Regions from separate parts of the Sanguibacter sp. A247 genome, predicted to be linked through region 2. Evidence: riboswitches for the same ligand, from Rfam matches in the RefSeq annotation. Region 2 holds a riboswitch; the other holds the start of a gene.
What was found. Region 2 has a riboswitch for cyclic di-AMP ahead of ACTVCO_RS11750 (C40 family peptidase). Riboswitches for the same ligand answer to the same signal wherever they lie in the genome.

Region 1 (4,380 bases), on a different contig from region 2:
CTCGGTGAAGTGCTGCACGCTCGTGCTGCGCTGAGGCTGGGCCTCAGCGCAGCTGCGCGTCGCGGGTCATTCTGCGGCGGCCTGGTTGCCGACCGGGTTGTCGGCTGCGGCGGCGCGCTTGGTGACGACCATGACGGGGCACTTGGCGTGGTGGAGGACGGCTTGCGACGTTGAGCCCAGCAGGAGCCCGGCGAAGCCGCCGCGGCCGCGGGAGCCGACGACGACGAGGTCAGAGGCGGTGGAGAACTCGGTGAGGAGCTCGGCGCCGGAGCCGTCGAGGACGATGCGACGGACGGTCTGGCCGGGGTGGTCGACGAGGACGCGGTCGACGGTGACGCTCAGCCCCTCGGCGACGTCGGCGAGGACGGCCTCGTGGTCGACTGCTGCGGGCAGCCACGCGAGCATGCCGGCGCCGGAGCCGACGGGCACGCCGGCGACGGCGACGAGCTCGCAGTCCCAGAGCTTCTGCTGACGCAGGGCGGCGCGCAGGGCGTCTTCTGCGGTCGGTGAGCCGTCCATGCCGACGACGATGCGTCGCAGGGGGAACAGCGGGCGCTGATCGACGGGGTCGAGGCCTGCGTTCGAGGCGATCGAGCTGATGGCGGTGCGTTCGCCGTCTTCGCCGAGGTAGGGCACGACGACCGTCGGGCAGTGGCTGTGCGCGGGCAGCGCGGAGGAGACGGTGCCGAGGAGGCGTCCGGCGAAGCCGCCGTGCCCGCGGGTTCCGACGACGACGAGGCGGTGGTCTTTGGAGAGGTCGACGAGCGCGCCTGCGGGGTCGCCTGTCGTGACGGTTGCGGTGACGGCGACGCCTTGGGCGGCGGCGCGGTCGCGTGCTTCGTCGAGGACGGAGCGGGCTCCGTCGAGGATTGCGGTGTCGTCGAGTGCCGCGTAGCCGCCGTCGAGTGACGCGGCGGTGAAGGAGGGCAGGGAGTACGCACAGACGACGTGCAGTGGCCAGCCGAGCTTTTTGGCTTCAGCAGCGGCCCAGTCGAGGGCGTGGAGGCTCGGGGCTGAGCCGTCGACTCCGACAAGGACTACGTCACGGTGCGGCACAGGTGGCCTCCTTCATTGAAGTGACGGCGCGAGCGGACCACGTCGTCCTGCCGTTGACTTTACCCGTTCCCGACCTGTTCTTGCACACCGCACGGGCAGCGGCGTGTGGTTCAACGACAACGGCCTGACCCCGTGCGGGGCCAGGCCGTTGTGCGGTGCGTGCTTCTCAGCCGACGCGGATGAACGTGGGGTTGCTCTGCCAGATCTTGCGGAACTGGATGGTCTTGCCGGGACGCGGGGCGTCGATCTGGGTGTTGCCGCCCGCGTAGATCGCGATGTGGCCCGGGGTCCAGATGAGGTCGCCGGGGCGTGCGTCGGCGCGCGAGATGATCTGGCCGGCGCCGCGCTGGGCTCCGGACGAGCGCGGCAGGTTGACGCCGACCTGGGCGAAGACGTAGGACGTGAAGCCCGAGCAGTCGAAGCCGCGGGGCGTCGAGCCGCCGTAGACGTACGGGACGCCGACGTAGCGCGAGGCGATCTCGAGGACCTTGGAGCCCGAGACGCTCTGCGGGATCGGGTTGTTCTTGACGCGGGGGGCCTCGGTGCGCTCGGAGGAGCGCGAGGCAGGGGCCGCGCGGCGCTCAGGAGCTTCGGCGCGCGTGGGCGCCGGGGCGGCCCGACGAACCTCGGGTGCCGGGGTGACCTTGACGACCTCGACCTCGTCGATGTCGGCGGCCCAGGAGCCTTCGGAGACGGTCACGGCGGGAGCTGCTGCGAGCTGAGCGCGGGCCTGCGACGTGAGGGCAGAGACATCGGCGGAGCCGATGGCGACGGCGTCAGAGCCGACTGCTGCGTTGGCGGGGGCCACAGCCATCGAGACGAGGAGGCCAGAGGACGCTGCGACGACTGCTGTGCGCCGCCCGATGCCCTCTCCTGCGACGTCGACAATGACTTGGCCGAGGGGGCGGCGTGCGGCACGGTGGCGTCCGCGGGTGGTGCTGAGGGTCACTGCTGGCCTCTCTCCAACGCCTGCGAAGTTAGCTGTCGGGTTCGGGCTGAAGAGTGCCCGGCCGAAACGACCGAGGTCGTTCCGGCTTCACCCCGGGTCTCGTGTCTCCACGAAACCAAGGTGGTTCCCCCGCCTCTGCCAGCGGTTCAACGTGTTCGCGGCCGGTGGCAGAGCTCGGCGTTCCGTCCGCGGTCCCGTCCGGTTGACCGGTCGGGCAGATCGAAGGTACCCCACCGACCTACGCCATGTCACGTTCCGATCACGTTTCGTGGACACCTCTTTTGGGGACCCCGGGGTGCGGCGATGAGAAAGGGCGCCCCACCTGCGGCGGGACGCCCTTTCGTCATGATGCGAGGGAGCGGTCAGCGCTCCACGAAAACGTGTCGGAAGACTTCGACGGGCAGGTCTGCCCCCACCTCGGCGTCGACCGACGCCGCTTCGAGGCGCTCGGCACGCCGCGTGAGGACGACAGTCGTCCCGGGTGTGAGGCCCGCCGCGGCGAGGCGCGCCAACAGCTCGATGTCCGTCTGCAGGGGCTCACCCAGGCGCGCGACGATCCCGGTCGCGGAGGATCCGTCGGCGAGCTCGTCGTGAACGACCTGGAGCGAGACGACGCCGTCAAGGAAGGCCGCGCCGGGGTCGGTCCCGCCGATCTCGGCGAGGCCCGGGATGGGGTTGCCGTAGGGCGAGCTCGTCGGGTGGTCAAGCAGCCCGATGAGGTGGCGCTCGACGCGGTCGCTCATGACGTGCTCCCACCGGCAGGCTTCGTCGTGGACGAACTCCCAGTCGAGCCCGATGACATCGGTGAGCAGGCGCTCGGCGAGACGGTGCTTGCGCATGACGCGCATGGCCTTGTTGTGACCGTCCTCGGTGAGCTCGAGGTGACGGTCGCCCGAGACAACGACGAGGCCGTCGCGCTCCATACGCGCCACGGTCTGCGAGACGGTGGGGCCGGAATGTCCCAGTCGCTCAGCGATGCGGGCGCGAAGCGGGACGATCCCCTCCTCGACAAGCTCGTAGATGGTCCGCAGATACATCTCGGTGGTGTCGATGAGGTCGCTCACGGCGCACAGCCTCCCTGTTTCGTCGGTCGCGGCCCAGTCTAGGCCGTCCCTTCTGACGCGGGGTCACGAACCCGCGGGGCCGGCTCCAGCGCCCGCGCAGTCCCGTCGTCAGTGGGCGGACGCCCCTGCCTGAGGCCGGGCGACGCGCGTATTCTCCGAGCGTGACCGAGAACACCGCGATCGTTGTCCCTGCTGATCTGCTGCCCCGCGACGGGCGCTTCGGCTCTGGCCCGTCGAAGGTGCGCCCTGCGCAGGTTGACGCGCTCGCAGCCGCGGGTGCGCACCTGCTGGGCACCTCGCACCGCCAGGCACCCGTCAAGGACGTGGTGCGGCGAGTGCGGGCCGGGTTGAGCGAGCTGTTCTCCCTGCCCGACGGCTATGAGGTCGTGCTGGGCAACGGTGGCGCCACGGCGTTCTGGGACGTGGCGACGTTCTCACTCATCGATGACCGTGCTTCACATGCGGCCTTCGGGGAGTTCTCGGCGAAGTTCGCTGCCGCGACGTCGCGCGCGCCCTTCTTGGGTGACTCGCTCGTGCGGACGTCGGAGCCGGGCACGGTGTGCCTCCCCGAGGTCCGTGAGGACGTCGACTTTTACGCGTGGCCTCACAACGAGACGTCGACGGGTGCGATGGCACCCGTCGTGCGCCCTGAGGGCTCGGACGGCGCGCTCGTGGCGATCGATGCGACGAGCGGCGCGGGCGGCCTTGCACTCGATGCTTCGCAGGCCGACGTCTACTACTTCGCGCCGCAGAAGGTCTTCGCGTCTGACGGTGGGCTGTGGCTTGCGACGCTCTCCCCCGACGCCGTGGAGCGCACCGAGCGGCTCGCGAAGGAGCGTTGGATCCCCGAGATCCTCTCGCTGCAGATCGCGCTGACGAACTCGCGCCTCGACCAGACGCTCAACACGCCCGCGGTGGCGACGCTCGTCATGCTTGCTGAGCAGGTTGAGTGGCTGCTCGCGCAGGGTGGCCTTGCGTGGTCGGCGGCGCGTTGCGCGGAGTCCGCGTCAGTCCTCTACCGCTGGGCTGAGGAACGGCAGTGGGCGACGCCGTTCGTCGCTGACCCGGCCGCGCGCTCGAACGTCGTCGCGACGATCGACATCGACGAGTCGGTCGACGCCACGCGCATCGTCAAGGTGCTGCGCGAGAACGGCGTGCTCGACGTCTTCCCGTACCGCAAGCTCGGCCGCAACCAGCTGCGCGTCGGCGTCTTCCCGGCCGTCGAGCCGAGCGACGTCGAGCGCCTCACGCAGGCGGTCGACTACGTCGTCGAGCGGATGGGCTGAGTAGCTAGCGGGCGAGCGCCGACCG
Region 2 (4,380 bases):
ATGACCTCGAGGAGTGCGTCCTGCGCGTCGAGGTCGGAGCCGACGAACCGCTCGTGGACCGTGTAGCCCGCGTTGTTGACGAGCAGGCCGACGGGACGCTCGTGGGACGCGAGCCGCTCCGCGACCCGTGCGACGTCCTCGCGGACCGACAGGTCAGCGGGAAGCACCTCGACGTGGACGCCGGCTGCGGCACGCAGCCGCTCTGCGAGCGTCTCGAGGCGGCCCGCGTCGCGCGCGACGAGCACGAGGTCGTGGCGCGCGGTCGCGAGCTGCCACGCGAACTCTTCGCCGAGGCCTGCGCTCGCCCCGGTCACCAGTGCGGTTCCCATGCGTCCACCCTACGAGCCCTGTGCGCCGCAGCCGCACGCGGAGGTGGGTAGCCTCGTGCCATGCGCATCGCGACGTGGAACATCAACTCGATCCGGGCCCGTGCTGACCGCGCGCTGGCGTTCCTCGAGCGCGAGGACGTCGACGTGCTCGCGCTGCAGGAGACCAAGTGCAAGGACGCTCAGTTCCCGCGGGAGGCTTTCGAGGCCGCGGGCTACGAGATCGCGACCTTCGGCTTCTCGCAGTGGAACGGCGTCGCGATCCTCTCGCGCGTCGGCCTCGAGGACGTGAGCGCGGGCTTTGACGCCCAACCGCAGTTCGGCGACCCCGCGGCGACCGAGGCGCGCGCGCTTGGCGCGACGTGCGGCGGCGTGCGCGTGTGGAGCCTGTACGTGCCGCACGGTCGCGCGCTCGACAACCCGCACTACGCGTACAAGCTCGCCTGGCTCGAGCGCCTGCGCGAGCTCTCGGCCATGTGGGCGGACGCGGGTGAGAAGGTCGCGCTCGTGGGCGACTGGAACGTCGTCCCGCTCGACACCGACGTGTGGGACGTCGCCGCGTTCGAGGGGCTCACGCACGTCTCGGAGCCCGAGCGCGCGGCGTTCCGCGCGTTTGCGGAGGCCGGGTACACGGAGGCGTCACGCACGTTCCTGCCCGACGAGCACCGGTACACGTACTGGGACTACCAGCAGCTGCGCTTCCCCCGGAACGAGGGCATGCGTATCGACTTCGCGTACACCTCGCCCGCGCTCACGCCGTTCGTCACGGACGTGCGCATCGACCGTGACGAGCGTCGGGGCAAGGGTGCTTCTGACCACGTCCCCGTCATCGTCGACGTCGACACGTCGTCGTTCGCGTCGTGAGCACGCCTCCGGTCCCGCCGGCGCCGGGACCCGTGCCCGTTCCGGAGCCCGCACCCGCACCCGAGCCTCAGCCTCTGCCCGGCACCGGCACCGGCCCGGGGCCGGTGCCGTCTCCCCTCTTCGCGTCGCCCGATGGACCCGCGCCCGCGGCACCCGACCCCTGGTCGCTCCCGGTCCCGGCGTCCGCGCCGCCCGTCGTCCCGGAGGCGCAGCAGCTGGTCGGCTACGCCCCGCAGACGCACCTGGCCGACGGATGGGACCCGCGCGCGCTCGGAACACTGGCTCCCCCCGCCCCGCGTGCCGCGCGCGAGCCGTTCGCGGTGCCCGCGTTCGTCCTCGCGTGGCTGGTCGCGCCACTCGGCGCGGTCCTCGGCGCGGTCGCCGTCGTCCGAGCCCGGCGGATGCATCGTCGGGGCGTCGGCCTGGGAGCAGCCGCGATCGTCGTCGGGCTCGTCGTGAGCGTCGTCGTGCCGACCGTCGTCCTGCCGTCGTCGGGTGCCTGGGCACGCGTCATGGGTGCGACCGAGCCGCTCGGCGACGTGCTCGCACCGACGTCGGCGTACGCACGCCAGCTGGGCCCCGGTCATTGCCTGGAGGAGATCCCTCACGGCACGACGCACCGGGTCACGGTCGTGCCGTGCACGCTGACGCACGAGGCGCTCGTCCTCGATGCCGTTCCCCTGCGAGGCGAGGCGTGGCCGGGCGCCGACGAGGTCGTGCGCACGGTCGAGACACGATGCCGCGTCCTCATCGCCGCGGGTCTCGACCTCATCGCGCTCTCGCCCACGGAGGCGGGCTGGCGCGCGGGCGACCGCACGGGTCTGTGCGTCGCACCGGCCCGTCCAGGCGCGTGAAGATCATGTGAAGGGGTGTGACGGCGGGCACGCACCCTCGGGCAAGACCCAGGTGAACACTGACCTGCGGCGCCATCTCGCTGCCCGCCCGAAACCGGGGTGGAAGATGGCGTGAAGGGCATGCGGAGCGTCGTGACCTCCCCGTGACACGGCGCCCGCGCCCGGCCTAGCGTCGTCGTCGCCCGCCATCACCTTCCCGGTGCACGGGTGCCACCCCGGACGCCGAGCGCTGCCGCCGGGGCGCGGCTCTTCACTCACCACACGGCAGCGACGGGGGACCCACTTCCGACCGTGCACCACGCGGTCTTGGGGTGAAGCCGACGGATGCGCGTCATCCACGGCCGGGCAGAACCTCAGCCCGAACCCGACAGCTCACCTCGCAGGCGTCGAGAGGTTCACATGCCCGTCCACACGACGGACGTCATGAACGAGAGCGCCACCACGACTCGTTCCGCCACGTCCACTCGCACTCGCGGCGCCCGCCGCACCGTCGCAACCCTCGTCGCAACCCTCGGCCTCGGCCTCCTGCCCGCGCTCGACGCCGCAACGGCGCAGGCCGCCCCCGCCGCCACGACCACGGCGGCCGCCCACCCGGGCGAGGACACCGCACGCACCCGCCTGACGATCCGTCGCTCCGCGACCACGACGTACCAGGGCGACAAGAGCGCACGCCTCACGCTGCGTCTGCGAAACGCCGACGCCCCCGTCGACGGCCGCGTGAAGATCTACGACGGCCGCAAGCACCTGCGCACCCTCAAGGCCGCCGACCGCAACGACGACGGCAGGCTCACGCTGCGCTACCGCCTTCCGAAGAGCCTCAAGGTCGGTCGCCACACGATCCGCGTCACCTACGTGCCCAGCACGTCGACCGACGCGCCTGCGGCCAAGCGCACGACGAAGATCCGCGTCCGCTCCGAGGGCGACCTCGTCGTCCGGACCGCCAAGCGCTATGTCGGGACCCCGTACCGATCTGGCGGCGGAACCCCGCGCGGCTTCGACTGCTCAGGCTTCACGAGCTACGTCTTCAAGAAGGCGGGCGTCGCCAAGCTCCCGCGGAGCTCGTCAGCCCAGCGCACAGCCGGCAAGGTCATCTCGCCGAAGAATGCCCGCCCCGGTGACCTCATCTGGACTCCCGGCCACGTCGCGATCTACGTCGGCAACGGCAAGCAGATCGACGCACCCCGCCCCGGGAAGAGCATCAAGGTCCGCGGCATCTGGCAGTCGAACCCCACGTTCATCCGCGTCTGACCGACGCTCTGCCCACAGACCGCGCGTGCCCGCCTTTCCCCCGAAGGCGGGCACGCGCTCGTTCGTCCACCGAACGTGAGGTGCGGGGCACGACACGACCTGTCATCGTGTCTGCGGGGACGATGACGTTCCCACGCAGGTCACGGACGTGGAGGCATCGTGGACAGACCGTCCGCCCTCGGGCAGCACCACACCGCAGCCGAGACTCGGGCCGCAGGCGGGGCCGCCCGCCTCGCGCAGCACGACGCCGAGATTCGCACGGCCGCCGCCGCTCTCTCGCGCGGCCATGGCGGCGTCGTCTGGACGGGCGACCCCGGGTCGGGGCGCTCGACGCTCCTCGACGTCGTCGCCGACGCACTCGTCAACGCCGCAACGTCCGAGGGCATGCGCCTGCGACGCATCGTCGTGCCGCGCACCCTCACGGAGATCGACGAGCGCGCGCTCGCGCCCGCTGACGGCGTGCGCCTGCTCCTGCTGGCCGACGACCTCGACCACCTCGCGCCGGCCGTCCAGACACGCCTGCTCGACGCCGCGACGCGCCCCGGAAGCCCGTGGGTGCTCCTCGCGACCCGCACGTCGGGTCCCGTCGCGGATGCCTCCCCCCTCCCGCACCCGCTCGTCGAGCGACGGGTCTCACCGCTCACGGCGCCCGACGCCCTCCTCGTGCTCGCCGAGCACGACATCGTCGCCGCGCCCCACGTCGTGGCGAGCCTCGTCCGCGCGTCCTCCGGCAATCCGGCCGCGCTCCTGCAGACGGTTCCGTGGCTGACGAACGAACAGCTCGACGGCACGAGCCTCCTGCCCGACCCCATGGCCGTACCCGCCGCGACCGAACGGCTCGTCGGGACGCGACTCGTCGACCTCTCCCTCGCCGAGCACCGGTTCCTGCTCATCGCCGCGATCACTGTCGTCGACCGCACCGACGTCCTCGTGCGCGCCGCCGGCACGGACGCCGCGACGATCGCGACGTGGCCCGCGGCTGCCCTGCTCAACCTGGCCGGCGGCCGCTGCCGCATCCTCGAGCCCGGGGTGCGTGCACTCGTGCACGCACGGGCGACGCTCGCCGAGCGGACCGACGCCCACCTCGC

Region 1: linked by a shared signal. The riboswitch ahead of ACTVCO_RS05490 (C40 family peptidase) and the one ahead of ACTVCO_RS11750 (C40 family peptidase) in region 2 are both predicted to bind cyclic di-AMP.

The regions. Positions count from the first base shown of each region.
Region 1 covers NZ_JBQPRE010000002.1:285,716-290,095, reverse strand. Annotated here, with positions in the region: gene ddaH (dimethylargininase) at 1-34, shown strand, start outside; gene ACTVCO_RS05495 (universal stress protein) at 67-1,056, opposite strand; gene ACTVCO_RS05490 (C40 family peptidase) at 1,223-2,005, opposite strand; cyclic di-AMP (ydaO/yuaA leader) riboswitch at 2,008-2,167, opposite strand; gene ACTVCO_RS05485 (metal-dependent transcriptional regulator) at 2,368-3,069, opposite strand; gene serC (phosphoserine transaminase) at 3,231-4,355, shown strand.
Region 2 covers NZ_JBQPRE010000006.1:31,104-35,483, forward strand. Annotated here, with positions in the region: gene ACTVCO_RS11735 (SDR family NAD(P)-dependent oxidoreductase) at 1-329, opposite strand, end outside; gene ACTVCO_RS11740 (exodeoxyribonuclease III) at 390-1,190, shown strand; gene ACTVCO_RS11745 (hypothetical protein) at 1,187-2,044, shown strand; cyclic di-AMP (ydaO/yuaA leader) riboswitch at 2,290-2,442, shown strand; gene ACTVCO_RS11750 (C40 family peptidase) at 2,444-3,292, shown strand; gene ACTVCO_RS11755 (LuxR C-terminal-related transcriptional regulator) at 3,452-4,380, shown strand, end outside.